Regions from separate parts of the Alsobacter sp. SYSU BS001988 genome, predicted to be linked through region 1. Evidence: riboswitches for the same ligand, from Rfam matches in the RefSeq annotation. Region 1 holds a riboswitch; the other holds the start of a gene.
What was found. A riboswitch is a leader RNA that binds a small molecule or an ion and turns the genes downstream of it on or off. The one in region 1 is predicted to bind cobalamin.

Region 1 (15,555 bases):
TCGCCCGCGCGGCGGGCCTCGACGCCGGGACGGCGCGGCGCCTGCTGCATACGCTCCAGCTCGGCGGACTGGTGGAGCATGACCCCGACGCGGGCGCCTATGCGCTGGCGGTCGGCGTGCTGGAGCTCGCGTCGGTGGTCGACCGCGGCCGCGACCTGCGCGAGACGGTCGCGCCCTTCCTGAGCACGATCGCCGAGGAGGCGGGCGCCACGTCCTTCCTGTGGACGTATCACGACGGCATGGCGCTCTGCGTCGACCGCGTCAGGGCGCAGGCCCCGCATGTGGACGTGAGCTGGTTCTCGGTGGGCGCGCGCACGGCGCTCAATTGCGGGGGCGGGCCGCGGGCGCTGCTCGCCTTCCTGTCCGAGGAGGAGCGGCGCGACGCCCTCAGCCGGCCTCTGCCGGCCAGGACGCCCGCCAGCCAGACCGACCCGGCCGCGCTCGCGCGCGAGGCGGAGGCGATCCGGCGCGACGGCTACGCGCTGGCGATCGACGATTTCTTCATCGGCATCACGGGCCTGGGCGCGCCGCTGATGAACCGCGACGGCCGGCTCGTCGGCGCGCTGAGCATCTCCGGCCTGACCTCGCTTCTGGTGGAGGATGGACGCCCGAGGCACCTGGCCATCCTGACGCGGATCGCGGCCGACATCCGCCCGCGTCTCTTCTGATCCGCCGGCCGGCGTCGAGGCGAGCGGGAACCAGAGAACACGGGCCGCGTTGCTGTGGTCAGCAGACGCCAAGCTTCCGGCGGCCTGACAGCTTGGGGCGATCTGGGCGCGTCGGTTTCGAGAGCCGCCGCGCCGGCCCGCTCGGGCTTCCCCCAGCCCAGGACTCCGCGTTCGTGACGTCACAAGACACCGTCAAATCCTTCACCCCAGCGCCGCGCACCACCACAGGCGTCGACGGGCTGGATTCCATCCTCGGCGGCGGGATTACGCCGCACCGCATGTATCTGGTCGAGGGAACGCCCGGAACGGGCAAGACCACCCTCGCCCTGCAGTTCCTGCTCGCGGGCGAGGCGTGCGGCGAGAACGGCCTCTACATCACGCTGTCGGAGACCGCGCCCGAATTGCGGGCCGTGGCGGAGACGCATGGCTGGAGCCTCGACGATCTCGACCTGTTCGAGCTCGTGCCGGAGGCCGGGCTGGACCCGGAGCGCGAGCAGACCCTCCTGCATCCGTCGGACGTCGAGCTGGGCGAGACGGTTCGGGGCGTCATGGAGCGCGTGGAGGCCCTGAAGCCCCACAGGGTCGTGCTGGACAGCCTCTCCGAGCTGAGGCTCCTGGCCCAGAACCCGCTGCGCTATCGCCGCCAGATCCTGGCGCTCAAGCACTTCTTCGCCAACAAGGCCTGCACCGTGCTGGTCCTGGACGACCGAACGTCCGAGCCCGGCGACCTGCAGCTGCACAGCATCGCCCACGGGGTGATCTCGCTGGACCAGTCCGCCACCGGGTTCGGCGCGGAACGCCGGCGCCTGCGCATCGTCAAGATGCGCGGCGTGCAGTACAGCGGCGGCTACCACGACATGTCGATCGTCACGGGCGGGCTTTGCGTCTATCCGCGCCTGATCGCGGCCGAACACCCCGGCGGAGCGCCGTCCGAGGTGCTGGCCACCACCGTGACGGGGCTCGACGCCTTGCTGGGCGGAGGGCTCGTGCCCGGGACCACGACGCTGCTCAGCGGACCCGCGGGCGTGGGCAAGACCACCACTGCGGTGCGCTGCATGCTCTCGGCGCTGCAGAAGGGCCAGAACGCCGCCTTCTTCCTCTTCGACGAGCGGCTGCCGACGCTGCTGCTGCGCTCCGCCGCGCTGGGGATGGACCTCGCCCCCTTCGTGAAGAACGGGCAGCTCAACATCCGGCAGATCGACCCGGCGGAGCTCTCGCCCGGCGAGTTCGCGGTCGCGGTGCGCACGGCGGTGGAGCGCGACGAGGCCAAGGTCGTGGTGGTGGACAGCCTCAACGCCTATCTGCAGGCCATGCCGGAAGACCGGCACCTGACCCTGCAGATGCACGAGCTTCTGTCCTATCTGGGCCAGCAGGATGTGCTGACCATCATGATCCTCGGCCAGCACGGCCTCGTCGGCGACATACGCTCGGACGTGGATCTCAGCTATCTGGCCGACACGGTTCTGCTGCTGCGCTTCTTCGAGGCCAGCGGCGAGGTGCGCAAGGCGATCTCGGTGATCAAGACCCGCACCACCGACCACGAACGCACGATCCGGGAGTTTCGGGTGGACTCGAGCGGCCTGACCGTCGGCGAGCCGCTGCGGGACTTCCAGGGCATCCTGTCGGGAGCCCCGATCTACCACGGGGACGCGACGCTGCTCGAGAACCGAGCCGCGGCCGCCTCCCACGCGCTGGGCCAGTCCGCGGACGGCGTGCGCGATGGATGACGTCGTCCTGATCCTGACGCCGCGCGGGCGCGATGCGGCCGTCGCGGCGGATCTCCTGCGCCGGCATGGCGTCTCCACCCGGGTCTGCGCCGACATCGACGACCTGAGCGCCGCGCTCGCCTCCGGGGCCGGCGCCGCTGTCGCGTCCGAGGAGGCCCTGAACGCGGGCGATCTTCGCGGGGTGCTGGACTGGCTGGAGCGCCAGCCGCCCTGGTCGGACTTTCCGTTCATCGTGTTGGCCAACGGCGACAAGGGCCTGCGCGCCGCGCGGGCGCAGGAAACCCTGGACCTGCTGCGCAACGTCGTGCTGCTCGAGCGGCCGCTCCACGCCGAGAGCCTCGTGCGGGCCGTCCGGTCCGCGCTGAACGCCCGGCGGCGGCAGTACGAGGCGCGCGACAGCCTCGCCCGCTCGCGGGAGGAGCTGGAGCGGCTCGTCGCCGAACGCACGCGCGAGCGCGAGGAGGCGCTCGCCCAGCTGCACGAGGCCCAGAAGCTGGAGACGATCGGCCAGCTGACCGGCGGCGTGGCGCATGACTTCAACAACCTGCTGACGCCCGTGATGGGCAACCTGGACCTGCTGCGCCGCCGCATCGCGGCCGACGATCCGCGCTCGCAAAGGCTGATCGAGAACGCCCTCCAGGCGTCGAGTCGGGCCGCCACGCTGGTGCAGCGCCTGCTGGCCTTCGCGCGGCGGCAGGACCTGCAGCCGAGCGCCGTGGACGTCGCCGGACTGCTGGCCGGCATCGAGGACCTGATCGCGCGCTCGATCGGCCCCACGATCGTGGTCGAGGTGGAGGCGTCCGCCGAGCTACCGGCCGCGCGCGTCGATCCGAGCCAGCTCGAGCTGGCGCTCCTGAACCTCGCCATCAACGCCCGCGACGCCATGCCGGGCGGCGGCAGGCTGACCATCGCGGCGACCTTCGAGGAGGTCGGCCCCGAGAGCCGCCATCGCGTCAAGGAAGGCGGCTATGTCAGGCTCAGCGTCGCCGACACGGGCGTCGGAATGGACGCCAGCACGCTGAAGCGGGCGGTCGAACCGTTCTTCTCCACCAAGGGCCTGGGCAAGGGGACCGGCCTGGGCCTGTCCATGGTGCACGGCCTCGCGGCGCAGTCGGGCGGCGCGCTGACGCTGTCCAGCACGCCCGGGCTGGGGACGCGGGCGGAGCTGTGGCTGCCCATCGCCGACGAGGAGGCCGCCGCGAGCGAGAAGCCGCAGGCGGACGCGCCGCGCGCCGTGGGCGCGGCCACGGTGCTGCTCGTCGACGACGAGGACCTGGTGAGGCTCGGCACCGCCGACATGCTGGCCGACCTCGGCTATTCGGTGCTGCAGGCCGGGTCGGGCGCGGAAGCGCTCCGGCTGATGCGCAGCGAGGCGGGCGACATCGACATCATCGTCAGCGACTACCTGATGCCCGGCATGAACGGCGCCGACTTGATCGTGGAAGCGCGCCGCCTCAGGCCCGAGCTTCCGGGGCTGCTGGTCACCGGCTACACAAACCTCACCCAGGGGCCGGGCGCCGATCTTCCACGCCTGTCGAAGCCCTTCCGCCAGACGGAGCTGGCCACCCGGATCGCCGAGCTGGTCGAGGCCGCGCGTTCAAGGCCGGCCACGGTCTCCGTCCTGGCCAGGCCCGCGCCCCGGTCGCGCAGCTGACATCGCTGATCTTTTCGTCGGAACGGCCCCACGGCGCTCGCGTTGATGCGACAAGGAGCCACAAGGGCATGCCGCGTTTCCACATCAACATCTGGCGGGGGCGGGAACGGATACTGGACATCCAGGGGCGCTCGTTCCGATCGGAGGGCGACGCCCGCGATTTCGCCCTGAGGGAATGCAGAGCCCTGGCGAACGACGAAATCACGGAGGTCGACCGCGGCCGCTGGAAAATCGAATTGACCGACGCCGCCTCCCATCGGGTCGAGCTTCTCTCGCTGCCTGACTGCGAGCAGGACAACAATCGGCCGGCCTGTTGATGGCGCGCCTTGGCCCGGGCGCGTCCGGCGGGCGGGTGCGGTTTCGCCCCGCGGCTCATGCGCGTGCACAGGCTCGTGGAACCTGCGCCCCGGCCGCGGCTTTCAGTGCGGTGCCCCCGCAGCAAAGCCCCACCGCGACATGAACGAACGCCCGCCCAGCGCTGCGATTCCGTCTGAAACGCGTCAAGACGAACTGCTGCGCCTGGTCGCGGAGAGCGCCGTCGATTTTGCGATCTTCACCGTCGACCAGACGGGCGTCGTCACGAGCTGGAACATCGGCGCGGCGCGCATGACCGGGTACGACGCCGCCGAGATCATCGGCCGGAACGGCGACGTCCTGTTCACGCCCGAAGACCGCGCCGCCGGCGCGCCGGAGAAAGAGCGCGAAGGGGCGCGAACCCACGGCCGCGCCGAGGACGAGCGCTGGCACGTCCGCAAGGACGGCTCCCGGTTCTGGGGCTCCGGGCTGGTGACGCCGCTGAGCGACGGCTCGGGCTTCGCCAAGATCATGCGCGACCGGACCGAGCAGCACGCCAGCGGACAGTCGCTTCGGGAAAGCGAGGCGCGGTTCCGGGTCCTGGCGACCCGCATCCCCCAGCTGGTGTTCCGGTGCAGGTCGGATGGTCACCGGACGTGGGGCAGCCCGCAATGGGAGGTCTACGCCGGGATGTCGGATGCGCAGAGCCGTGGCTTCGACTGGCTCAAGGCCGTGCATCCGGACGACCGGGACCTGACCCGCGCGGCCTGGCGAGAGGCCCAGGAGACCGGGGAATACTCCGTGGAGCATCGCATCCTGAGGGTCGCGGACCACGAATATCGATGGCACCGGACCCGCGCCAACCCGACGACCGACGGCCCGCTCGACACGGCCGAATGGGTCGGCACGTCGACGGACATCAACAATCTTCGCCTGCTGCAGGAGCGGCAGGCCGTGCTGCTGGCGGAGCTCCAGCACCGCACGAGAAATCTCTTGGCGGTCGTGCAGTCGATCGCGCGCAAGACGCTCGCCAAGGGCGGCGACCTGGCCCAGTTCGCCGAGGAGTTCGAGGGACGGCTGCGCGCCCTCTCCCGGGTCCAGAGCCTGACCGAGAGCGCGGGCCACGACAGGATCTCGCTGCGCCAGCTGATCGAGGCGGAGCTCGACGCGCATGCGCCGGATCCCGAACGGGTGAGCGTGGCGGGGCCGCCCATCACGCTGCCGGCCTCGTCGGCGCAAACCGTCGCGCTGGCGGTGCACGAACTGGCCACCAACGCCCTGAAGCATGGCGCGCTCGGCGACCAGGGCGGCCTCTTGACGGTGGACTGGTCGCTGGTTCCGCCGGACGACCCGAAGCGCCTGCAGCTCGATTGGCGGGAAACGCGTGTGAAAATGCATCGCAAGACTGGACGGAAAGGCTACGGGAGCGAGTTGATCGAAAAGGCGCTCCCCTACCAGTTGCAGGCCAAGACGTCGCTGACCTTCGGTCCGGACGGCGTGAGCTGTCGCATCGAACTGCCATTGGGGAAGGACATGGACCGATGAGCGGCGTGGCCCCATTGAAGCTGCGGCCCCGGCGGGTGCTGGTCGTCGAGGACGAGTATCTCCTGGCGGTCGATCTGGCGCGGTCGCTGGAGCGGTTCGGCGCGGAGGTGCTGGGCCCCGTCGCCACGGTCGAGGAGGCGCTCGCCGTGATCAAGGAGGCCAAGGTGATCGACGGCGCCGTGCTCGACATCAACCTCAACGGGGTGCCGGTCTATCCCGTCGCCGAAGCGCTGCAGCAACGCGGGGCGCCCTTCATCTTCGCCTCCGGCTATGACGCGACGGCCGTGCCGGCCCGGTTCGACTCCATCCCGCGCGTGCCCAAGCCGGTGGACACCGAAGCGCTGGCTCGACGGCTGATGGCGTTCACGATCACCGACGCCGGCCCGGACGATTGAGAACGCAGCCCGTACCAAATTGTACAGGCGGAGGCGCGACTGGGTGTAAGGTGGAGAGGATGACGCGACGGACGAGTGCGATCGGCTGAGGCGTGACCGCTCCCGCCAGCACAGCGGGAGACGCCGATGAACAACCATCCCGACCAGGCCTGGCTCCGCAACGCGCTGCTCACGGCGCTGTCGCCGGCGGATTTCTCGTCGATCCGGGACCACCTCGAGCCGGTGGTCCTGACGCGGCGGATGACGCTGATCCATCCGGACCGGGACATCGACTACATCTACTTCATCGAGCGAGGGCTCGGGTCCATCGTGGCCGGCTTCCCCGAGGGCGAGCGGATCGAAGTCGCGATCGTCGGGCGCGAGGGGTTCGTCGGCGTCCCGGTGGCGCTGGGCGTGCCGCGCACGCCGCACGAATGCTTCGTGCAGGCCGCCGGAAACGCCCATCGCATCCGGTCCTCATGCCTGGAGGCGGCGATGCGCGAGGCGCCCGGCCTGCGCGACCTCCTGTTGCGCTTCGTCCACGTCCAGACCGTCCAGATGGCCTGCACGGCGCTGGCCCACGGCTCTTTCAACCTCGACGTGCGGCTCGCCCGGTGGCTCCTGATGTGCCAGGACCGCTTGGGCGGGGACGAGGTCCCGCTGGTGCATGATTTCATCGCCATCATGCTGGGGGTGCGCCGCGCCGGCGTCACGACGACGCTTCACGTGCTGGAAGGCGGCGGCATGATCCGCTCGACGCGCGGCCTCATCACCATCACCGACCGTCCCAAGCTCCGGGAGGCGGCTCGCGAGAGCTATGGCGTCGCCGAGCACGAGTATGCGCGGGTGATGGGCGAACTGCGCTAGCAGCGGCCGCTCGTCCGCGTCAGCCAGGGCCGGACCGCCTGGATTGGATGATCCGGACGGCTTTCGACAACCAGGGCCGGACCGGCAGGAAGCACCGGTAGGCCCCTTCCAGCAGGCGCATGATCCCCGGCGCCCCGGCGAGGCGGGCCGCCCAGCGCCAGCGCGGGAGGGCGCGCCAGACGTCGGCGAAAGCGGCCGCGCCGGAGACGAGCGCGCCGTCCGCCCGCCGCACATGGAAGCGGGCCATCGCGGCCGTGCGGTCGAGGTCCGGACCCGGCGCAGCCGCCGGATCGGAGACGTCGGCGAAGCGCAGCCTCTCGGCCCCCTCCTGCCGGGCGTAATGCGCGATCTCCATTCGGCAGAGCGGGCAGGAGCCGTCGTAATAGACGGTGAGGCGGGGCTCCTCAGCGGCCATCGCGGCCTCCGAAGTCCCGCGCCATGGCGAAGGCCAGCGCTTCGCCGCTGTCGAAGGCCGCCTCGACCCGCGGTCCGATGCACCAGTCGCCGCAGGCTCCGACGCGGGCCACGGAGTCCCACAGGAAGGGCTCGCCCGCCGGCCTGTCGACGAGGGCGTAGCGCCACCGATGCGCCGCCGCGTAACGGGGCGTCGCGGCGGCGCCCGTCAGCTGGCGCACGCGCGCCAGGAGGGCGGCCTGCACGGTCTCGGGCGCGTCCTCCAGATGGGCGCGGGACCAGGCCGGCGTCGCGTGCGCCACGAGGGTTTCGGCCCCGAGCGGACGTCCGGGCTTGGTGGAATCGCGCGCGATCCAGGCCAGGACATCGTCGTCCGGCCGCAGGCTGGCGGCCGCAAGGCCGATCGGGGCGTCGAACGCCAGCAGCAGCGCCCAGCAGGGCGCGTATCGGGCGGACTGCATCCCGGGCCAGCCGAGGCCGGCGGACGCGGCGATCGGGACCGCCTGCGGAGCCGGCGTCGCCAAGACGACGGCCGCGAACGGTCCATCCAGCGCGTCGCCGTCCGGTCCGCGTCCGCTCAGGCTCCAGCCGTCCGGGCCGCGCCGCAAGGCTGCGACGGTCCGCCCCTGCGTGACGGCCAGGCCCTCGGCCAGCGCGCGGGCCGGCGCGGTCATCGCCGCCGTTCCGACGAACCAGCCCGGCGCCCACTCGGCCGCTCGCCCGTCCAGGGCCCATAGTTCGGCCTGGGCCCTGAACCGCTCGCCCCTGGCGGTGAAATATTGCGCGCCGTGGTCGAACTGCAGGCCGTCCGCGCGCCGCGTCGCCATGCGGCCGCCCACGCCCCGGCTCTTGTCGAACAGCGTCAAGTCGAAGCCCTGGCCCGCCAGGACCCGCGCGGCCGCGAGGCCGGCGACGCCCGCGCCCACGATGGCGATGCGATGTGTCATGGCGGCTCCACCCCGTTCCCGGGCGGTCTACGCAGCCGCGCGCCGGCTGGACCTGCCCGCCGGCGCGACGGCGCTTCTGACGTCCGTACGACCTGCGCTTCTGGCGCAAGCGCGCCATCCCGGGACCGATCTCCTCACCGCGCGTACCGGCGCCACACTGGCGCGCCGCGATCGTCGATGCGACATCTTCGTCATCGAGAGTGATCCTCAAAAAAAAGCGGTGCGGCTGCGGCTTCGCCATGGGACGGCTCGGCCCGCTCTGCGTTCCGCTTCTTTGGGCCCGCTCGTGTTGAGGCTTCCAGCATCGTGAACCATGACGCTGACCCCTGCCGCCGCCATGTCGGCCGCGCCCCGACCGCGCTGCGAGGCGGATCGTGAGGGGCGGACCTGTCGGCGCGATCTGGCGGAGCGGCCTCAGGCGCATTTCGCGGTGGCCGGGCCGGCGCCTGCCCACCGCCACGCCCGAGGCCGGGGCCGCCTTTGGGGGCTGGCGCAGGCTGTTCCGCAACCGTTCCGGCGCGCCGCTGGTCGTGCTGGCCAGCGCCTGCGCGGTCGGGCTGGCGGCGGGGGCCTGCGTCTTCGCGGTCCACAACATCGTCATCTGGCTGCAGCGCGCCAGCCTGGGCTTCGCCGCCGAGATGCGCGTCGCCGTGCCGGAGCACACGGCCCCCTGGCGGGTGGGCGCCGCCCTGCTGGCGGGCGCGCTTCTGGTCTCGCTGGCGACCTGGGCCACGTCCCGCCTGTCGGACCGGCCGCCCTCCGACGCCGTCGAGGCGAACGCCCTTCGGGGCGGCTATCTCACCTGGACGGACGGCTTCGCGGTGGTGATCCCGATCCTGGCGTCGGTGTCGTTCGGGGCTTCGGTGGGCGTGGAGGCGGCCGTCACGCAGGTCGGGGCGGTGCTGGCTTCCGTGCTGGGCCGCCGCCTCAAGCTGCCCCGGTCCGACCTGCGGCTCCTTGTCGGCGCGGGCGCGGCGGCCGCGATCTCGGCGGCCTATCAGGCCCCGATCGCCGGGATGCTGTACGCCTTCGAGCTGGTGCTGGGGAGCTACAACAAGCGCTCGCTGGCCCCGGTCGCCCTGGCGGCCCTGCTGGGGTTCGGGGCGGTGGCGGCGCTGGACGGCGGGCCGAAGCCCTTCATCATCCGGCAGACCGCATCGGCCCTGTGGGCCGACTTCCCGGTGGCGGCGCTGATCGGCGTCCTGGCCGCGCTGCTCGGCATCGGCGTCATGGTGCTGGTGGGCGGCGTCGAGCGGACGCTGGCCTCGCTCACGCGCTCGGAGACGCTGCGGCGCGTGCTGGGCGCCCTCGGGCTCGCCGCCCTGGCGTTCCTCGCGCCGGGCGTGCTGGGCAGCGGACACGCGGCCATCGACGAGGCGGTCAACGGGGAGATCGTCGGGCGCCTGGCGATCGGGCTCCTGGGCGCCAAGGCGCTGGCCTCCGCGCTCAGCCTGGGCGCGGGCTTCCGGGGCGGCCTGTTCAGCGCCTCGCTGTTCATCGGCGCGCTACTGGGACAGGCGGTGGCCTGGCTCTCCCAGCTCATCCCCTATGTGCCCGTGGCCAATCCCACATTGTGCGCGCTGGTCGGCATGGCGGCTCTCGGCGCCTGCATCATCGGCAGCCCCCTCGCGATGGCCTTCCTGGTGCTGGAGAGCACCGGAAACTACGAAGCCTCGCTCGTCGTGGCGCTCGGGACGGTGGTGTCGTCGCTCGTGACGGACAGGCTGTTCGGCTACAGCTTCGCGACGTGGCGGTTCCAGCAGCGCGGGCTCGCGCTGGAGGGCGGCCACGACATCAGCCGCCTGACGACGGTCGGCATCTCGGAGCTGATCAGGCCCGCCAAGTTCATCCTTCCGGCCAGCGCCTCGCTGGACCAGGTCGCCCGGGCGGTGTCCCACGCCGGCAACAAGGCGGTGGCCGTGCAGGACGACCATGGCCGGCTGCTCGGGCTGGTCGATCCGGCGCTCGTCGAGGTGGTCGAGAACGAGCCCGACCTTCCGCTCGCGGCGGCCGACCTGATCGGGACGCCCGTGGTGCGGGTGCCGCCCACGGCGACTTTGGCCGACGTGGTGGCCATCTTCGGCCAGGACGACCGCGGCGTGCTGCCCATCGTCGACCCGAAGCGTCCGGACCGTCTGCTCGGCGCGATCCGGTCGCGCGACGTGTTCCGCCTCTCGGCGTCCATCGCCGAGCAGCAGCGGCGCGAGGATCTCGGCCTGGTCGGGCGCCAGTGAGGGCCCGGAGCCCGTCTGGACCGGGAGCGGCCGAGAAGGCACGATGGTTCCGCGCAGGGCGCCCCCGCCTGCGCCAGACCAGGTGACCCCCATGGACAGACGACATTTCGTGGCCGGGCTCGGAGCGGCCTCAGCGCTCGCCCTTGCGCCCGCCGGCGCCCGCGCCCAGGCGAACTGGCCCAACCGCCCGATCATGATCATCGCGCCGTTCCCGCCCGGCGGGCAGGCCGATCTCGCCGCCCGGCCCGTGGCGGCCGCCCTGGAGAAGCTGCTCGGAAAGCCCGTGGTGGTGGAGAACCGGGCCGGGGCCGGAGGGGCCGTCGGCAACGCCGCGGCGGCGCACGCGCCGCCTGATGGGCACACGCTGCTGATGACGCTCTCCTCCCTGGCGGTGCTGCCCGAGTCGGCGCGCCTCTTCGACCGGGCGCCCTCCTACGAGGTGGACCAGCTCGTCCCGATCGGGCGCGTGCTGGCGGACCCGACCCTCCTGGCCGTGCCGGCGAGCGCGCCGTGGCGAAGCGTGCAGGACCTCGTCAACGACGCGAAATCCCGGCCGGGGGCCATCCCGTACGGCTCCTCCGGGAGCTATGGCACGCTGCATGTCGCCATGGAGATGTTCGCCGCATCGGCCGGCATCAAGCTCCTGCACGTGCCTTATCGGGGCGCGGGGCCGGCGCTGAACGATCTCCTGTCCGGGCAGATCCAGGCGATCGCCTCCGCGCCGGGGGTGCTGAAGCCCCATGCGGACGCCGGCGCGTTGCGCGTGCTGGCCAATTGGGGCGCGAGCCGGGTCGCCGAATTCCCCGACACGCCCACCTTCCAGGAGCTGGGCTACCCTGACGTCGAATTCTACATCTGGGCCGGGCTGTTCGCCCCGAAGGGCGTGCCCGAACCCATCCTGGCGCGGCTGCGGGGGGCGCTGCAGACGGTGATGAGCGACCCCGAGACCCTGAAGATCTTCGAGCGGGCCGGAAGCCCGCCAGCCTACCAGGACGCGGACGCCTTCGCCCGCTTCGTGGCCTCCGACAGCGCGCGGCTGATTGTGGCGACGCGCAAGATCGGCAAGGTGGAATGACCGCGCCGGCGGCCTGGGGCCAGACGGCGGACGCGCTGGAGTTCCAGCCCGCCGGGCATGGCGCGGGGTGCCTCGTGCACCGCCGCGCTTTCCGGGTCCTGCTGGGGCGCGCGTCGACCGGGGAAGAGCCGCAAGCCGCCGATTGCCTGGCGTTCTACGGCCGGAACGCGGCGGCGTTCGACGCTGCGGCGGCGGACAAGATCGCCCGCCGGGGCCTGGCGCCGGCGGCGCGGTTCCATCTCACCAGCCGCGACGTGCGCCGGGCCATGGGCGACGCGTCAGGTCGTCAGGTCGCCGCGCCTGCCGAAACGCTGCAGGAAATGGCCGGTCAGCACGCCCAGCAGCGCCCATGAGATGAAGGTGGTGACCGTGACGGCCGCCACGAACTGGCGCGTCAGCGCCTCCGGCACGTTCGACGCGGCTTCGACCGCGTGAGGCGCGCCGATCACGTGCGGGAGGACGAGCAGGGCCGCCCCGATGGCGCTGGTCAGCGCCGTCCGGCCGAGCGCGATCAGCCCTAGGCCGCCTGCGGTGGCGGCCGCGGTCCCGATCCACCACGCCTGGCGGGCGACCAGATCGGCCGCGGGAGCGCCGGGGAGCTCCGGCGGCAATCCGAGGCCGGGCGCGATCACGAAGGCCGCGAAGCCGCCCATGCCCCAGAACAGGCCCTCCCGCCAGGTCGGCGGACGGCGCAGCAGCACGAGCGCCCCCGCGAGGCAGAGGCCGAAGCCCACCCATTCGACCACGTTGAACAGCGCCGTGTAGGCGTTGCGCTCGAGGCCGCTGGCGGGCTCCCAGGCCGCCGCGCCATGGTCATGCGCGGGCGTTCCGGCCGGATGCGCATGCACGGCCGAGGCTGGGGCGGCGGCGGGCGCGCGGGGCGCCGCCTCGGCCTGCTTCTCGTAGACCTCGGCCTTGTGGATCAGCGGAACGGCGCGGACATGCTGGACGGCCGTCACCGCCAAGCCGACCAGGAGTCCCGCCGCGGCTGCGGTGAAGACGATGGACCTGAAGACGGACACGGCAGACCCCTAGTGGCAGGGGAACGCGTTGGCGTGGCGCGTGTCGTGCGCGGCGTTGTGGACCGCGTCGATCTGCGAAAAGCCCGCAAAGCCGACGACGAAGACGCCGAGCAGAATGGCGAAAAGCGCCTGGATGGCGACGCCCGCTTCGATGCGGACCGGCGCGGCGACGTGTTGGGAGGCGTTCTGCAACATGATCTCACCCCGAGTTGCTCACCGGGGAGGAATGCGAAGGACGAAACGGCCGTGCACGCGCCCGGACCCTGCCGCACCTTCGGACGCCCCGCCCGAATTCCGATGTCGCGACGGCAGGTCTCCTGGCTTGCGGGTCGTCGCCCCGGCGCCCTTCCCAGCCCCGAAGGGCCAGTGGTCCACGCGCCGTCGCTCGCCGCTCACAGTTGCGGGGGCAGCCGCAGCATCGGGCTCTTCGCCTTCACTGCGTTCCCTTTTGATCCCCGAAGGGAACCGTCACGGCGCCACGATAGCCGCAGTCGCCTGCGCTTCATAGCCGGATCAGCGTCCGAGGCCGGTCTTTCTTCGCGGTCAGCCCGACGGGGTTCCGGCCTTCACGAAGGCCGCGAAGGCGTCCGCGTAGTCCGGATGCCAGCGCGACAGCGCCGGCCGGTTGCGGACGATGTCCTCGGCGGCCCAGAGGATCCGCCGTTCGTCCAGCTCGCGCGGGACGTCGTTGTCGGGGCAGAGGATGTAGAAGTCGCCCGCTTCCAGGCGGCCGAGCATGAAGTCGACCGTCTGCTCGGGCGTCCAGGCCGCGGCCGGCTTCACGGCGCGGCCCTTGGCGGTCAGGCCGGTGAAGACGAAGCCGGGGATCAGCAGGTGGGCGCTGATCCTGGCGCCTGGGATGTTGCGCAGCTCATGCGCCAGCGCCTCCGTGAAGACCTTCACGCCCGCCTTGGAGACATTGTAGGCCGGATCGCCCGGCGGCGTGGTGACGCCCTGCTTGGAGCCGGTGTTGACGATGAGCCCCGGCCGGCCGCGCTCGATCATCCCCGGACCGAACACCTGCGTCCCGTGAATGACGCCGAGGAGGTTGACGTCGAGGATGCGCCGCCACGCGTCCGGGTCGCCGAAGAGCGCGCTGCCGGGCTGGATCCCGGCGTTGTTCATGAGGAGGTCGACGCTTCCGAACCGCTCCAGGACGTCGGCTTCGAGCCGCTTCAGCGCGTCGCGGGAGCTGACGTCGGTCGCGCTCGCCATCACGTCCGCCGCGCCGCCCGGCGCCTGCGCCTCCACGTCGAGGGCGGCCTGCCGGAGCCGGTCCGACTCGACGTCCGCGATGCAGACCCTCATGCCGAGCCGGGCGAAGCGGGTCGCGGCCGCAAGGCCGATCCCTCCGGCCCCGCCGGTGACCACGGCGACCGCGCCGGATGTGAGAACGGGATGGGTCATGGGCGCCTCCTCGGGTGGAACACCGCATAGAACTCGGCCGCGATCGCCCCGCGTCAACGGGCCGGCCGCGATCCGTTTCGGCTCTTCGGCCCTTCCGCGCGGGGCCGACATGCCCTAAGCCGGCCCTGCACGAAGACAGGTCCCGCGAGCCCCATGATCCGACTCGAGAACATCAGCAAGCAGAACGGGCACCAGATCCTCTTCATCGAGGCGTCGGCGGCGCTCCAGCGGGGCGAGAAGATCGGGCTCGTCGGCCCCAACGGCGCGGGCAAGACGACGCTGTTTCGCATGGTCACCGGCCAGGAGGCGCCCGACGAGGGGCAGGTGGCGGTCGATCGGGGCGTCACCATCGGCTATTTCAGCCAGGACGTCGGCGAGATGGCGGGCCGCAGCGCCGCCGCCGAGGTGATGGACGGCGCGGGGCCGGTCAGCGTCGTGGCGGCGGAGCTTCGCGCGCTCGAGGCCGCCATGGCGGACCCCGATCAGGCCGACCGCATGGACGAGATCATCGAGCGCTATGGCGAGGTCCAGGCCCGCTTCGAGGAGCTCGACGGCTACGCCCTCGACGGCCGGGCGCGCGAGGTCCTGGCCGGCTTGAGCTTCACCGAGGCCATGATGGACGGCGACGTCGGGGCGCTGTCGGGCGGCTGGAAGATGCGCGTCGCGCTGGCCCGCATCCTGCTGATGCGGCCGGACGTGATGCTGCTGGACGAGCCCAGCAACCATCTCGACCTCGAAAGCCTGATCTGGCTGGAGGCGTTCCTCAAGGGCTATGAGGGCGCGCTCCTGATGACCTCGCACGACCGCGAGTTCATGAACCGCATCGTCAACAAGATCGTGGAGATCGATGGCGGCTCGCTGACCACCTATTCGGGCGACTACGCGTTCTACGAGCAGCAGCGGGCGCTCAACGAGAAGCAGCAGCAGGCGCAGTTCGAGCGCCAGCAGGCGATGCTGGCCAAGGAGATCAAGTTCATCGAGCGCTTCAAGGCGCGCGCCTCCCACGCCGCGCAGGTCCAGAGCCGCGTCAAGAAGCTGGAGAAGATCGACCGGGTCGAGCCCCCGAAGCGCCGGCAGACGGTGTCGTTCGATTTCCCGCCCGCGCCGCGCTCGGGCGACGACGTCGTCAGCCTCAAGAAGGTCCGCAAGCGCTATGGCGACCGCCGCATCTATGACGGGCTGGACTTCCAGGTCCGCCGCCGCGAGCGCTGGTGCGTGATGGGGGTCAACGGCGCCGGAAAGTCGACCCTCCTGAAGCTGGTGACCGGCTCCACGGCGCCGGACGACGGCTCCGTGGCCTTGGGCGGCAGCGTCAAGATGGGCTATT
Region 2 (15,555 bases), on a different contig from region 1:
GGTTGTCGTGGTCCACCGCGCCGTCCTGCTCGCGCTGCGCCAGGAGCTTGGCCGGGTCGTCGGCGAAGCGGCCGGCCGCCACGGCGGCGCCGTCCACCACCGCGATGACGCCGTCCACGGTGAGCCGCGAGCGGATGGGCGGCCAGTCGAAGGCTTTCACCAGCGGCTTGGGCAAGGCGAGGCCGGAGGTCTCGACGATGATGTGGTCGGGGCGGCGCTCGTGCGCGAGCAGCGCCTCGATGGCGGGGATGAAGTCGTCCGCCACCGTGCAGCACAGGCACCCGTTGGCGAGCTCGACGATGTTCTCCTCGGGGCAGCTCTCCACCCCGCAGGAGCGCAGGATGTCGCCGTCCACGCCGACGTCGCCGAATTCGTTGATCACCAAAGCGAGCCGGCGCCCGCCTGCGTTCTCCAGCACATGGCGGATCAGCGTCGTCTTCCCGGCGCCCAGGAAGCCGGTGACGATGGTGACGGGGACCTTCTGCAGGGCGGTGTGCGGCGTCGCGGTCATTCTGCGGCCTCGGCGAGCGGGGGAACGGGGGATGACGCCGACGCGAGCGGCGGCGTGCGGGCGACGACGCCCTTCTTCAGGGCGTCGGGACGTTGCTTCCAGGGAATGAGGCCGTCGCCCGCCTCGGCGTAGAGCAGGGCGCCGGCCAGGATCGTGTCGGCGCCGGTCTCGGCGGGGAAGTCGCCATACACATAGGTCCACTTGCCGGGCGCGGCGAAGCCGACCGTGCAGGGGCGCTTGCACACGCTGAGGCATTCCACCCCGACCACCCGCACCGGCGCGCCGCGCGCGGCGGCGAGATCGGCGACCGCCTTGTGCAGGCGCGCTCCGGCGCGGCCCTGCTCGGCTTCGAGCGGGTCCTCGGCGGCCCGGCAGGTCACGCAGATATGGATCGTGGTGTCGGCCATGCGTCCCGGATCTCCCGCGCCGTGAGGCGCATCATGTCGGGCGCATGCGGGCACGCGTCGCGTCCCCGATCCAGGCGGCCATGGGCCGTCGAACCGCTCCGGGGCGCCCCGCCCGAAGCTCAGTCGTCGTGAGGGCAGGTCTCCTGGCTCGCGGATCGGCGCCTCGCGCCGCCTTCCCGAAACCGGTGAACCGGTCCAGTGGCCTGTGGCGCGCGGCTACCCGCTGACAGTTGCGGGGGCAGCTGCGGAATCGGCTGGCCCGGAGCCACCCTCACCGCATTCCCTATTCACCCTCATGCGAGGGACCTTCACGGCCCCAGTGATAGGCGCGCGGGCCGACGCCTGTCAATGAAGCGGCCGCCCGACCCCGCATCCGTCTTGCGCGCCGCTCCCGGCCCATGCTCTTGATGTCCGCCCGACCGCGAGACCGATCATGACCGACGCCCCCGACAGCGCCCCGGCCGAACCCGACGCCGAGCGCCGCCATCGCGAGAAGATGGCCAAGCGCAAGGCCGTGCAGGACGCCGAGGTGGCCTCCAAGACCATCGAATCCAAGGGGCTCCTGATGGTCAACACGGGCCCCGGCAAGGGCAAGTCGACGGCCGCCTTCGGGCTGGCGATGCGCGCGCTCGGCTATGGCTGGCCGATCGGCGTGGTGCAGTTCATCAAGGGCGCCTGGGACACCGGCGAGCGCCATGCGCTCGAGCGCTTCCAGGACCTCGTGCGCTGGCACACGATGGGCGAGGGCTTCACCTGGGAGACGCAGGACCGCGCCCGCGACGTCGCCGCCGCCGAGGCCGCGTGGCGCAAGGCGCAGGAGCTCATGGCCGACCCGGCGATCCGGCTCGTCGTGCTCGACGAGCTCAACATCGCGCTGCGCTACGACTATCTGCCGCTCGACGAGGTGGTGGCCGCGCTCTCGGCCCGGCGGCCTGACCTGCACGTCGTCGTCACCGGGCGCAACGCCAAGCCGGAGCTGATCGCGGCCGCCGATCTCGTCACCGAGATGACGGTGGTGAAGCACCATTTCGCGGCCGGCGTGAAGGCCCAGCAGGGCATCGAATTCTGATGGCGCGGCCCGCCGCACGGGCGCTGATGCTGCAGGGCACGGGCTCCGACGTGGGCAAGTCCCTCGTCGTCGCCGGCCTCTGCCGCGCCTTTCGCCTCCGCGGACTGGCGGTGCGGCCCTTCAAGCCGCAGAACATGTCCAACAACGCCGCCGTGACGGCCGACGGCGGCGAGATCGGCCGCGCCCAGGCGCTGCAGGCGCGCGCCTGCGGGGTGGCGCCGACCGTGCACATGAACCCGGTGCTGCTGAAGCCGCAGAGCGAGATCGGCTCGCAGGTCGTCGTCCAGGGCCGCATCATGGGCAACGCCAGGGCGAGGGAGTACCAGTCCTGGAAGCCGCGGCTGATGCAGGCCGTGCTGGACAGCTTCGCAAGGCTGCGCGCCGAGGCGGACCTGGTGCTGGTGGAGGGCGCGGGCAGCGCCGCCGAGATCAATCTGCGCCCCAACGACATCGCCAATATGGGCTTCGCCCGCGCGGCCGGCGTCCCGGTGGCGCTGGTCGGCGACATCGACCGGGGCGGCGTGTTCGCGCAGATCGTCGGGACCCGGGCGGTGCTCGACCCCGACGACGCCGCCCTGGTGGCGGGCTTCATGGTCAACAAGTTCCGCGGCGACCCCACCCTGTTCGCCGACGGCATGGGCGTGATCGCGGAGCGCACCGGCTGGCCGGCGCTGGGTCTCATCCCCTATTTCCGCGACGCCCACCGGCTGCCGGCCGAGGACGCCGTCGCCCTGGAGACGCGCCGCCGCCCCGCCGGCGCGCCCGTCACGGCGGCGGTGCTGACGCTGCCGCGCATCTCCAATTTCGACGATCTCGACCCGCTGAAGAACGAGCCCGGCCTGCGCCTCCTGATGCTGGGGCGCGGCGAGCCGATCCCGGCGGAGACGGACGTCGTGATCCTGCCCGGCTCCAAGGCCACCATCGCCGACCTGGCGGCGCTGCGGGCGGAGGGGTGGGACATCGACCTCAAGGCGCATGTCCGGCGCGGCGGCCGGGTTCTGGGCCTGTGCGGCGGCTACCAGATGCTGGGCCGGCGCATCGACGACCCGCAGGGCATGGAGGGCCCCGCCGGCGCGGTGGACGGCCTCGGCCTGCTCGACGTCGAGACCACGCTGACCGCGGCGAAGCGACTCGAGGCCGTGGCCGGCGCGAGCGTCGCGGAGGGCGCGCCCTTCGCCGGCTACGAGATGCATATCGGCGTCACCTCCGGCCCGGACGCCGCCCGGCCCGTCCTGCGCTTCGCCGACGGGCGGCCGGACGGCGCCTCCTCGGCGGACGGCCGCGTCAGGGGCTGCTACGTGCACGGCCTCTTCGGGGACGACCGCCAGCGCGCCGCCTGGCTGCGCTGGATGGGCGCGGAGGCCTCCGGCTACGCCTATGAGGCGGACGTGGAGGCGACGCTCGACGCGCTCGCGGCGCATCTGGAGGCGCATCTCGACCTCGACCGCATCCTCACTTTGGCCCGATGAGGAGCGCGGCCAGCCCGGCCGCCGCGAGCCACTGGATGGCGCAGGCCCGCCGGTAGAGCGCCAGCGCCCGCCGGATGTCGGCGGCCGACGCGTCGCGGCGCCCGTCGCCCATGGTGGCGTCGTCCACCAGCGTGTCGCCATAGACGCGCGGGCCGGCCAGCGCCAGGCCGAGCGCGCCCGCCATGGCGGCCTCGGGCCAGCCGGCGTTGGGCGAGCGGTGGCGCCGCGCGTCGCGCCGCACGGCCGCGAGCGCGCCCCTGGCGGACGCCCCCGGGGCGGACGCCGCGGCCAGGACCAGCCACAGCGCCGACAGGCGCGAGGCGGGCAGGTTGACGAGGTCGTCCAGCCGCGCCGAGGCCCAGCCGAAGGCCTCGTGCCGCGGCGTCCGGTGCCCGACCATGCTGTCGGCCGTGTTGATCGCCTTGTAGACAACGCCGCCCGGCAGGCCGGCGACGGCCGTCCAGAAGGCCGGCGCGACGACGCCGTCGGCGAAGTTCTCGGCCAGGCTCTCGATGGCCGCCCGCGACACGCCGGCCTCGTCCAGGACCTCGGGATTGCGGCCGACGATCATCGACACCGCCTTGCGGCCCGCCGCGAGCCCGCCCGTCTCGAGCGCGGCCGCCACCGCGCGGACGTGCTCGTCCAGGCTGCGCTGGGCCGGCAGGCTGGACGCCAGCACGATGAGGACCATGACGCCGAGCCAGGACGTCGCCAGCACGGCCTGCAGCGCCGCCGCCGCGCCGCCGCACAGGGCCAGGACGGCGAGAAGCGCCAGCGCGCCCGCGGCGCGGCGGCGCGCCGGCGGGGCCGCCTCCTCGTTCAGCCCCCGGTCCAGCCGCGCGATCAGCGCTCCGATCCAGGTGACCGGATGCCCGATGGCGCGGTACACCACGGGCGGATAGCCGACGAGCGCCTCGAGGGCGAGCGCCGCGAGGCTGAGGATCAGGCAGGACGGGAATGTCATCGATGGGCAGCGGGGCGGGACCGGAACGCGAGAAGGCCCAGGCCGGCGGCGAAGGCGCGCTGTTCTACCACGGCGGCGCTCTCGCCGCCGCACGCGCGCGCTTTCCCGGCGCGCCGCAGCCCTGGATCGACCTGTCGACGGGGATCAACCCGGTGGCCTACCCGGTCGGCGACCTCGACGCGGCGGCCTGGACCCGGCTGCCCGAAGCCGCCGAGATCGCCGCGCTGGAAGCCGACGCCGCCCGCGCCTATGGGGCGCGCTCCGCCGACGCGGTGGTCGCCGCGCCGGGCACGCAGGCGGCGATCCAGCTGCTGCCCGGGCTGCTCCAGGCCCGGCGCGTCGGCGTGCTCGGCTTCGCCTACGCCGAGCACGCGCGCTGCTTTGCCCGCGCCGGGGCCGAGACGGCGCCGATCGAGGACCTCGCCCAGGCGCGGGACTTCGACGTGGTCGTGGTCGTCAATCCCAACAACCCGGACGGGCGGCATGTCCCGCCCGCCGCGCTGCTGGAGACGGCCGCCGCGATGCGCGCCCGCGGCGGGACGCTGGTCGTCGACGAGGCCTTCGCCGACCTGATGGGCCCCGCCGCCACCGTCGCGCCGGCGGCTCCGGAGGCGGGCGCGCTCGTGCTGCGCTCCTTCGGCAAGACCTACGGGCTGGCCGGCCTCAGGCTCGGCTTCGTGATCGCGCCCCCGGCGCTGGCGGGCCGGGTCCGCGCCGCCTTCGGCCCCTGGGCGGTCAGCGGCCCGGCGGTGCGGATCGGGCGGCGCGCCTTCTCCGATCCGGCCTGGCTGGCCGGGACGGCCCGCCGGCTCGACGGCGACGGCCGGCGGCTCGACGCGCTGCTGGAGCGGATCGGGCTTCGCGTGGTCGGCGGCACGGCGCTGTTCAGGCTGGCCGAGCGCCCGCGCGCGGCGGATGTCTTCGCCGAGCTGGGCCGGCGCGGGATCCTGGTGCGGCCCTTCGCCGAGAAGCCGACCTGGCTGCGCTGGGGCCTGCCCGGCCCGGACGCGTGGGACCTCCTGGCCGAGCGCCTCGCCGCGCCGCTGGGGGCGTGACCGGGGCCGGGCCTCAGCGCCCGGCGTCGTGGCAGACGGCCTCGATATTGTGCCCGTCGAGGTCGAACACGAAGGCGCCGTAGTAGTTGGGGTGGTAATGCGGGCGCAACCCGGGCGGGCCGTTGTCCGTCGCGCCCGCCGCCATCGCGACGGCGTAGAAGTCGTCGACGGCCGTCGGATCGGCCGCCGCGAAGGCGACATGCAGCCGCCCCACGATGGGCGTGCCCTCTGTGATCCAGAATTGCGGCTTGCCGTCGCGCCCGAACCCCGCATGCGCGGCTCCCCCGCTCGTCTCGGCGTCGACCTCCATCACCAGCCCATAGCCCAGCGTCCCGAGCACGCGTTTATAGAAGGCCAGCGCCTCGGGATAATTCGAAACCGGAAAGCCGATGTGGTCGAGCATGGGGGGTCCTCCTGCGGCGGAGCCTAGCCGCGGGGAGGGCGGGGTGGGAAGGGGGGTGGTGAGGGTATCGAGGGCGAGTTCGTCATCCGCGCTGGTGCAATTATGAGTGGCCAGAAACTCCGTCTCTAACGGAATAGTTGTCTAGTCTCGCAAGTCTGCTCTTGCTAAGCTGCAATGGATGGTCGTTTCAGGACTTTTGTGGTGTCGATAATCAGCAATATTAGTTCCTTAAGAGACATGGGCATTCTGGCGAACCGAACGGCTAGGTCGCCGTCATTAGAATTCCGCCGCTACAATCTGATTTATGGCTTTAACGGCTCCGGTAAGAGCACGTTGTCGCGCCTGTTTGCGTCACTTGAAGCCGGCAATATGGATCCTAAACTCCCGCGCGGCAGTTCCTTCAGCTTCATTATGGACAACGGAACTGTTTACGCATCGGATGAAAACCTAACAGGACTAGAAAAATCTGTCTTGGTATTCAACGGCGATTTCATCGAGAAGAATCTCCAGTGGACGGTTGGCAAGGCCAAACCCATTTTCTTTATCGGAGTCGATCAGGCCCAGGCCGCCGCTGCGTTAGCGAAACTGGAGACGAACATTTTCGGTCTCCAAACCAGATATACTGCTGCGCAGAAACAAGAGAGCGCCGCCGAGAAGGCGTTTAGCGGCTACAAGCGTGACACAGCGAAGCTGACGGCCGAGCGCCTCCATCTAGGTAATCGCAGATATGAAGCCAATCATCTCCAAGCCGACTACGATCGGTGGCCCGAGGCAGAAACACCGTTACTGGACGTCGCCGCGCTAACTGCTGCAGGAGATGGGCTGAGAGTCGACAAAGCGGCCGACCCTTTGGCAGATGTCGCTTACGACGTCGCTGTACTGCCTAAAGCTATTCGGTTTGTGCGAGATATCTGCGGCCAGACACTCTCCGGTGTGTCTATGGCGGAGGTCCAGAAACATCCAGACATGCTTTTGTGGATCAAGGCCGGCCACGAGTACCACGAGGGCCATGCGTTACAGGATTGCCTTTATTGCGGCAGCAAAATCAGCGCTGAGAGGCGAGCTGCACTTGCTAGAACTCTAGATAACCAGATTGATGAGTTCGTGGAGAAACTTGATAAAACGGTTGAGCGGTTGCAGGCGAACGTCAACCAGTTAGAAATTTTGGAGCGAACACTTCCGACCTCAGACGCGCTCCAGCCGGATTTGGCCGCCGGCTTCAAGATCGTTCGCGCCTCGTTGGTCTCGGCGATCCAAATATCGAAAGATCAGCTTACGCGTCTCGGACGCACGCTAGCCGAAAAACGGGCCAAACCGGCTTCGGTTGCAGATGTATCTAGCCTTCCGACGGATGACGAGGTCGACACCGCTGCGGAGGCGCTGTCGGCAGCGCTACAGGCGGTCAATTCGCTTATCAAACAACATAACGCCATCGCAGCCAACTTCAAATCCTACAGGATTGCGGCCGAAGAATCGATCCGCAAGCACTATATCGCGGTGTGCAGAATGCGATTCGGCGAACACGTTTCAACCCTTGAGGAAGCCTCGGCGCTAGTCGAAGTTCTAAGGATTGAGATAGAGCAGGCGACCAAAGCGGCAGATGGCCTGCGTCAAAGCATTCGTGTCCATAAACCCGCAGCCGACGCCATCAACAGGCTTTTAGCGTCCTATCTCGGTCACGAGGAACTCACCGTCCATCCCGTCGACGAAGGCTACGAATTTCGTAGGCACGGCAAAATTTTGGATGGCCTGCCCAGCGAAGGCGAGAAGACCGCCATCGCCCTCGCTTATTTTCTATCAACTCTGAAGTCAGATGGACGCAAGCTGAAGAACCTAATCATTGTAATCGATGATCCGATTTCAAGCCTCGACAGCAAAGCACTCAATTTTGCCTGCGCCCTCGTGCTCAGCAGTTTGTCTGATGCCAAGCAACTATTTGTGCTCACCCACAATCAGCAGTGCATGAACGAGTTCCGCAAAGGGTGGAAAGACCAGATCAAAGGAAATAAGTGCAAAGATCCCACTGCGGCCTTTCTTTTTTTGGATGTCTCAATGCCGCAGGATGTCAAGAAGCGGGTATCTCATATCGTCCCGCTGTCCAAACTGCTTCGGGACTATGACTCAGAGTATCATTTCCTTTTTCATCATCTCTTAAAATTCCATGAGAGTGGAGACGAATATTATGATTATTCATACATGATTCCCCACGTGCTGCGGCGGGTGCTCGACGTGTTCCTGGCGTTTAAGTGTCCCGGTCCCGATGGCTTAAAAGGAAAAGTCCAGAAACTTTGTAACGAGTTTGAAGAGTTGGACCGCATCAAGATGTCTGCTTTAGAGCGGCTGTCCCAAGTCGAATCCCACTCTGACAATTTGGACGACCTGATCTCCTTCTCAACCATGACTTTAGAGGAGACGAGAGATGCAGCGCAGTCTCTTCTGCGCATGATGTCGGTGGTAGATGAGCAACATTTCACGGGGTTGAAAAATATCTGTACCCAATGAACATTGCAACGCTCGACCATTAGTTATTAACTTGAGTTGTCTACAGTGGGAAACTCAAACAGAATGTAATTTTGTATCATAACCAGCAGCGTCCGTTGCCCGAGATCAGTTCGCTTGCCGCCTCCAGGGCCCAACTCCAAGTGCGCCCTTGCAGGTGCCAACCGTTTTGCTCGTAGCGTGTGCAGTGGTTTGTGACACTCAAAGCCGAAAAGCGGCTGATGGCGCATTTTGACATGACCTCTATCGGCACCTGCGGCCCGATAGTCCCTCAAACCCGCGCCTCACCCCCGCCAACCTGCGCCGCCGCCATCGCCGCCTCCATCCCGGCATCCTGCGAGACCACCTCCTCCAGCGTCCCGCCCACCTCCTGCGTCTCGCGGGCGATCTCGCGGGCGATGCGGGCCAGGACCGGGCGGTCGGCGTCGAGGAGCCCGGCCAGCCAGGCGGCGATCGCGTCGGTGACGACGCCGGTGGGGCGCTCGCCCCACACCGCGTAGTCGACCACGTTGGCCACCAGCCAGCCCGCGAAGGCGCGGTCGTAGCGCCGGACGGAGGCTTCGAGGCGGATCAGGATCTCGACGTCGTCGCGGCTCCTCACCCCGTCGGGGAGCACGTCGCGGTGCAGGCGCTGCGCGTCGCCGAAGGTGATGCGCCCGGTGCGGGCGACGATGTCGGCGAAGGTCTGAAGGTCGGTCTTGCCCATGTCCGTGCTCTCGATGACTGCAATTCGTGCGAGCATTCAGGCATTCGCGGGCTGACCCGGAGGTTAATGGCCGTATCTGAATCGTTGTTCAGGTTAAGTGAATCTGTCCGGTCGGATTGGCCGCATCTTCTTCATGATCGGTTCACGACGTTGGCCGCCGCGCGACCAATCGGCTGCCATGCAAAAGGCGCGCAGCCCCGGGCGGGGCCAGCCGTTGACGCGGGCGCAATCGATTGCAAACATCCCTCCAAAGCAAAACACGTGGAGGAGACGACCATGCGGATACTCCTGTCCGGAGCCCTCGCGCTGGGCGCCGCGCATTGGGCCATGACGGCCGCGACGGCGCAGAGCGCCGCGCCCGAGGCCTCCAACATGAAGCTGGTGGGCTACAGCGACCTGCAGGCGCGCAGCGCCTACCAGCCGACCATCGTGCATCAGGGCGACCGCTACATCGCCTATGTGGGCCATCATGGCGGCACCGACGACGTGCCCACGCCCGTCAACCCGGCGACGGGCAAGGCCGAGCCGAACGGCACCTCCATCATCGACGCCACCGACGCGGCCCATCCGAAATATCTGAAGCACCTGCCCGGCCAGCCCGGCACCTACGAGGCCGGCGGGGCCCAGATGGTGCGCGTCTGCGACGGCAAGTCCCTGCCCAAGGGCGACAAGTCCGCCGTCTACATGCTGCGCACCTTCGGCGGCGAGGCGCACGAGATCTGGAACGTGGCGGACCCGGCCAACCCGGCGCTGGTGACGCGGATCTCCGGCCTCAAGGACACCCACAAGAGCTGGTGGGAGTGCGACACCGGGATCGCCTTCCTGGTGTCGGGCGCGCCGGACTGGCGCACCCGCCGCATGACGCAGGTCTACGACCTGTCCGACCCGGCCCACCCGGCGAAGATCCGCGACTTCGGCCTGCCCGGGCAGGAGCCCGGCTCCACCGGCGCGGTGCCGACCGAGCTTCACGGCCCCATCTCCACCGGGCCGCAGGGCAACCGCGTTTATTTCGGCTACGGCACCAACAAGGGCGGCGTGCTGCAGATCGTCGACCGCGAGAAGCTGCTGAACGGGCCCAAGGAGCCGACGCCGGAGAACCTGAAGGGGCCGGAGATCGCCCGCATGGCGATGTCGTCGCTCAACGGCGCGCACACCACCTTCCCGATGCTGCAGATGCCCGTCGCCGAATTCGCCAAGGACAAGGACGGCGCCAAGCGCGACATCGTGATGATCGTCGACGAGGCGATCCTGAACGAGTGCAACGAGGCGCGCCAGATGGTCTGGTTCGTCGACGTCACGGTCGAGAGCCGGCCGATGGTGGTGTCGAACTACACCGCCAAGGAGAGCTCCGGCGATTTCTGCCAGCGGGGAGGGCGCTTCGGCTCGCACTCGTCGAACGAGAGCATGGACCCGGTCTTCTACAAGAAGATGGCCTTCATCGCCTTCTTCAACGCCGGCGTGCGGGCGCTCGACATCCGCGATCCCTACAACCCCAAGGAGGTCGGCTTCTTCATCCCGAGCGTCACGGAGGCCACCGACAATCGCTGCGTGAAGGTCGACGGCAAGGACCGGTGCAAGGTCGCCATCCAGACCAACAATGTCGAGACGGACGACCGCGGCCTGATCTACATCGTCGACCGCGCCAATACGGGCATGCACATCCTCGAACTCACCGGCGACGCCCGCAGCGTCGCGGGGCTGAAGTAGTCCGATGCGGCGCGCGGCGGCGGTCCGGGCGCTCGCGGCGGCCGGCTCGCTGCTGGCCGCGCTGGCGACGGCCGCCGCCGAGCCCGCCCCGCCGCGGCTCGGCCAGGCCGCCTGGGCGGAGAAGGCCTGGCCCTTCCCGCGCGACGGCTGGCCCCCCGGGCGGGCCTTCGCCTGCGAGGGATGCGGGGACGACCTCGTCGTCTATGTCCGGCCGAAGCTCGGCTTCTGCAACTGCGCGACCGGCGTGACGGACGACGCCGAGGTGGACGGCGTCACCGACCTCGACCTGATCGCGCCGACCTTCCGGCCCGCGGGGCCGGGCGCCCCCATCCGCTTCGGCGCGCTGCCCGGCCGCGCGCGGCGCTACGTATTGGAGACGCCCGAGGGGCCGCGCTCGGCGGTGGGGGTCGCGGTGTCCCAGCGCTGCGACGTGGTCGTGGCGGCGGCGGTCTCGCGTCGGCCGATCGGCGAAGACGCGTTGGGGCTGGCGGTGGCGTTCCTGGAGTCGGAGGCGCCCATGGGATGGATCCGGCGGGCGCTCGACCATCCGTGAGCCCGCGCCCCTTGCGGCGGGGCGGCCTCCTGTGGTGGAAAGGCGGGACCGCCCGCGAGACGCCCGCCGATGAGCCTCGACGACACGAGGGACGAGATCGCCCGACTGGAAGCCAGGATCGAGAGCCTGGCCGAGGCGGCCGAACGCTCCCGCAAGCTCATCGTCATCGCCAAGGGCGCGGCGGCGCTCGGCGGAGCGGCGTTGCTCCTCGCCGCCGTCGGCGTCGTCGGCTGGAACACCTCGCTGACGGTCTTCGCCATCGCGGCCATGCTGGGCGGCGTCGTCATCTCCGGCTCCAGCCGCAGCAGCCGCGAGCAGGCGCTGGCCGCCATGGCCGAGGCCGAGGAGGCCCGGCGCGGGCTCATCGACTCCATCGCGCCGGTGTCGGTGCGGCTGCACTGAAGGGCGCCCGCGCCGCGCCGGCCGGCCCCGCCGGGGCCGCGCTTGACCCGTCGGCCGCGTTATTGAACACTCGATAAATAAGAAGGCGGGCGCCGATCGGAGCGTCCCGGCCCCAGGGAGACGCCGCATGAAGGCCGACGAGGCGCACGGGTTCAAGCTGATCGCCCACGACACGCTGCGGGGATTCGGCGGCCTCGGGGAAGGCATGTCGCTCCAGGCGGCGCCCGATGGCCGGCGCATCCTGTGGCTGGCCCATGAGGGCCCGCCCAAGAACTTCACCGGCGTCGACGTCACCGATCCGAGCCGCCCGAAGGTGATCGTCCAGACCGACCTGCCGCACAACCGCATCCGCTCCAACTCGCTGGAGACCTGCGGCAACATCATGGCGGTCGCCTACCAGGTGCTGGAGCCGGGGCTGCAGCCGGCGGGCATCGAGCTCTTCGACGTCAGCGTCCCCGAGCAGCCGAGGTCGATCAGCTTCTTCGACTGCTCCGGCCCGCATTCGCGCGGGGTGCACCAGGTCTGGTTCGTGGACGGCCGCACCATCCACTTCGCCGGCGGGGCCGCCGACTTCACGCCGCGCAACCCGCTGGACGACCAGCCCTACCGCATCCTGGACGTCAGCGACCTGTCCCGGCCGGTGGAGATCGGCCGCTGGTGGATGCCCGGAACCCGGGAGGGCGACGACGCCCCGCCGCCCAAGCGCCTGCCGATCGATTCGGGCTTCCGCGCCCACAACACCAACGTGTTCCCGGAGCGGCCGGACCGCGCCTATGTGGGCTATCTGGACGGCGGCGCCTTCGTGCTCGACATCTCCGACATGGGCTCGCCCAAGGTGGTGTCCAACTTCAACCCGCACCCGCCCTATCCGGGCTTCACCCACACCGTGCTGCCGCTGTTCAGCCGCGACCTGCTCGTCGTGTCCGACGAATGCGTCAAGGACGACGGCGTGGACTGGCCGAAGCTGACCTGGATCGTCGACGCGCGCGTCGAGACCAACCTGGTCCCGATCAGCACGCTGCCGATGCCGCCCTTCGAGACCTATGGCCACAAGGGCGGGCGCTACGGCTCGCACAACCTGCATGAGAACAGGCCGGGCGAGACGTCGTTCAAGTCCGACACGCTGATCTTCTCCACCTTCTTCAACGCCGGCGTGCGCGCCTACGACCTCACGAACCCGCTCCAGCCCAGGGAGGTCGCCGCCTTCGTGCCGCCCGCCCCCGAGGGGACGCGCGTCGGAACCGTGCAGATCAACGACGTGTTCGTGGACGAGAACGGCGTCGTCTATGCGGTCGACCGGTTCACGGGCGGCCTCTACGTGCTGGAGATGACCTTCTGACCATGGCTCCGCTCCCCGTCACGGTGATCACCGGCTTCCTGGGCAGCGGCAAGACCACGCTGCTCAACCATCTCCTCCAGGACCCGGGGATGGCCGACACCGCCGTCGTCATCAACGAGTTCGGGGAGATCTCGATCGACCACCTTTTGGTCGAGACGGCGCTCGAGAACACGCTCGTGCTGCAGAGCGGCTGCATCTGCTGCACGATCCGCGGCGATCTCGTCGACACGCTGACGGACCTCGTGGCCAAGCGCGACCGCGGGGAGATCCCGGCCTTCTCGCGGGTGGCGATCGAGACGACCGGCCTCGCCGACCCGGCGCCCATCCTGCAGACGCTGGCGACGGACCCGCTGGTGGCGCCGCTGTTCCGGCTGCGGACGGTGGTGACCACGGTCGACGGCGTCAACGGGCTCGCGCAGCTGGACCAGTTCGCCGAGGCCGCCAAGCAGGCGGCGCTGGCCGACGTGCTGGCGCTCACCAAGTCCGATCTGGCCGAGGCTACGGCGCTGGAGGCGCTGGAGAACCGGCTGCGCGCCATCAACCCCGGCGCGGCCGTCCTGCGGGTCGTCGACGGCCGGGCCTCGCCCGACGACCTCTTCAGCCGCTCGGCCGAGCCTGGCGACGACGCCGAGGCGGCGAAGCGCTGGCTGGCGGCCGAAGCCTTCGACGCGCACGGCCATGACCATGACCACGACCACGCGCATGACCACGGCCCCGAGGAGCACGACCACGCCCATAACGACCCGAACCGCCACGGGCCGAACATCCGCGCCTTCTGCATGACGCTCGACCAGCCCATCGCGATGCCGGCGTTGCGGCGGTGGCTGGCCGCCATCACGTCGCTGCGCGGCGCGGACCTGCTCAGGATGAAGGGCGTCCTGAACGTGATCGGCGAGCCAGGGCCCGTGGTGGTGCACGGGGTGCAGCATCTGGTCCACCCGATGGCGACGCTGCCGCGCTGGCCCGACGCCGAGCGGCGCAGCCGGATCGTCTTCATCACCCAGAACATCCCGGAGGCGGCGCTGCGCAACAGCCTGCTGGCCCTGGCGCCCGCCCCGTAGCCTCTCCGGCGCCTACCCGTCGACGGCCGGCGGCCGGAACGGTCCGCACGGGATGGGCTCGGCCGCCCAGAACCGGGCGACGGGGCCGCCCAGGAGCGCGTCGAAGAGGGGCTCCGGACGGGCGAGATCGGCCGCGCTGAAGGCGACGACCCGCACGCCCGCGCGGGCCAGCCGCTCGGCCCGGGCGCGCCCTCGGGCCGGGGTCAGGCCGGACTGGGTCGAGAGCGCCGCCGCAAAGCGGTCGCCGAGCCAGAACGCGACGTCCGCCTGGACATGGTCGGCTTCGGTTCCGGTCGGGGCGGCCTCGGGCGCGGCCAGGTGGGCGCGCGGGAGAGGGCGCGGCGCGGAGTAGATCCAGTCCTCCGGGGCGAACAGCCCCGCGAAGGGCTCCGCCCGCCGCCGCAGGGCGTCCATGTCGGCCGCGACGGACGCCTCCAGGTGATCGAAATAGGCGTCGAGGAACCGATGCGAGAGCCGGTCCCACGGTCGGCAGAGATGCCTGACATGCGCGCGAAGCGCCTGCAGCGGGCTCGATCCGGCCGCCGCCGCGGCCCCGAGCGCATAGGGGGCGTTGTTGAGCCGCAGCGGTTCCCGTGCGGCGGGCTCGATGGCCACGCACGGGAAGGGCGCGCAGACCCGCAGCGCCCCCGCCGGCGTGCGGCCGCAGCGGATCGCCGAGAGCGACCACTGGTCGGCCCCGTACGGGACCAGCAGGACGCCGGGCGCGCTCACCCGCCTAGCGCCGCGATTCCGGATGCCACGCCAGGAGCCTCCCGCGCAGGGCCTCCAGCCCCTTGATGACGACGAAGCCCAGGATGGCGATCTCCACGATCCCGGCGAACACGCCGACGGAGTCGGCGAAGCGCCCCGCCGTGATCATGGCGCCGCCGATGCCGCGGCCGCCCATCAACATCTCGGTCGCCACGGTGGTGATCATGCCCACCGGCAACGCGATCTGCAGGCCGGTGAGGATCTGCGGCGAGGCCATCGGCAGCACGACCTCCCACAGCGTCTCCCGCTCGCTCGCGCCCAGCGCCCGCGCCGACCAGAGCGGCCACTTGTCGACGGACGACGTGCCCGCGAAGGTCGCCGACACGATGGGGAAGAAGCACGAGAACGCCACCATGATGATCTTGGACGTGTCGTAGATGTCGAACCACAGGATGAAGATCGGCAGGAAGGCGATCTTGGGCATCGGGAAGCCGACCGAGATCAGCGGATCGAAGAACCAGCGCAGCGCGGCCGAGCGCGCCATGAGCACGCCGAGCGGGATGGCGATCACGGCGGCCGCGCCGAAGCCGAGCAGCGCCCGGTAGAGCGTCAGGCCGAGATCGACGAAGACCGCGCCCGACGCCGCGTCGGACCAGAGCCGCGCCAGCACGTCCGAAAGCGGCGGCAGCAGGAAGGGAT

Region 2: linked by a shared signal. The riboswitch ahead of ACYVO7_RS00410 (DUF1636 family protein) and the one ahead of ACYVO7_RS09740 (CbtB domain-containing protein) in region 1 are both predicted to bind cobalamin.

The regions. Positions count from the first base shown of each region.
Region 1 is NZ_JBTAMK010000004.1:51,107-66,661, reverse strand. It holds gene ACYVO7_RS09805 (IclR family transcriptional regulator) at 1-668, shown strand, start outside; gene ACYVO7_RS09800 (ATPase domain-containing protein) at 842-2,395, shown strand; gene ACYVO7_RS09795 (ATP-binding protein) at 2,388-4,049, shown strand; gene ACYVO7_RS09790 (DUF6894 family protein) at 4,118-4,366, shown strand; gene ACYVO7_RS09785 (sensor histidine kinase) at 4,506-5,888, shown strand; gene ACYVO7_RS09780 (response regulator) at 5,885-6,283, shown strand; gene ACYVO7_RS09775 (Crp/Fnr family transcriptional regulator) at 6,410-7,129, shown strand; gene ACYVO7_RS09770 (thiol-disulfide oxidoreductase DCC family protein) at 7,149-7,544, opposite strand; gene ACYVO7_RS09765 (NAD(P)/FAD-dependent oxidoreductase) at 7,534-8,490, opposite strand; gene ACYVO7_RS09760 (chloride channel protein) at 8,865-10,724, shown strand; gene ACYVO7_RS09755 (tripartite tricarboxylate transporter substrate binding protein) at 10,816-11,799, shown strand; gene ACYVO7_RS09750 (hypothetical protein) at 11,796-12,152, shown strand; gene ACYVO7_RS09745 (CbtA family protein) at 12,078-12,821, opposite strand; gene ACYVO7_RS09740 (CbtB domain-containing protein) at 12,831-13,016, opposite strand; cobalamin riboswitch at 13,112-13,306, opposite strand; gene ACYVO7_RS09735 (SDR family NAD(P)-dependent oxidoreductase) at 13,365-14,228, opposite strand; gene abc-f (ribosomal protection-like ABC-F family protein) at 14,382-15,555, shown strand, end outside.
Region 2 is NZ_JBTAMK010000001.1:65,546-81,100, reverse strand. It holds gene cobW (cobalamin biosynthesis protein CobW) at 1-511, opposite strand, end outside; gene ACYVO7_RS00410 (DUF1636 family protein) at 508-918, opposite strand; cobalamin riboswitch at 1,035-1,243, opposite strand; gene cobO (cob(I)yrinic acid a,c-diamide adenosyltransferase) at 1,352-1,987, shown strand; gene ACYVO7_RS00400 (cobyric acid synthase) at 2,014-3,456, shown strand; gene cbiB (adenosylcobinamide-phosphate synthase CbiB) at 3,440-4,420, opposite strand; gene cobD (threonine-phosphate decarboxylase CobD) at 4,423-5,475, shown strand; gene ACYVO7_RS00385 (VOC family protein) at 5,489-5,878, opposite strand; gene ACYVO7_RS00380 (AAA family ATPase) at 6,116-8,380, shown strand; gene ACYVO7_RS00375 (hypothetical protein) at 8,649-9,119, opposite strand; gene ACYVO7_RS00370 (LVIVD repeat-containing protein) at 9,411-10,790, shown strand; gene ACYVO7_RS00365 (hypothetical protein) at 10,795-11,343, shown strand; gene ACYVO7_RS00360 (hypothetical protein) at 11,413-11,745, shown strand; gene ACYVO7_RS00355 (LVIVD repeat-containing protein) at 11,873-13,084, shown strand; gene ACYVO7_RS00350 (CobW family GTP-binding protein) at 13,087-14,145, shown strand; gene ACYVO7_RS00345 (hypothetical protein) at 14,158-14,877, opposite strand; gene ACYVO7_RS00340 (ABC transporter permease) at 14,882-15,555, opposite strand, start outside.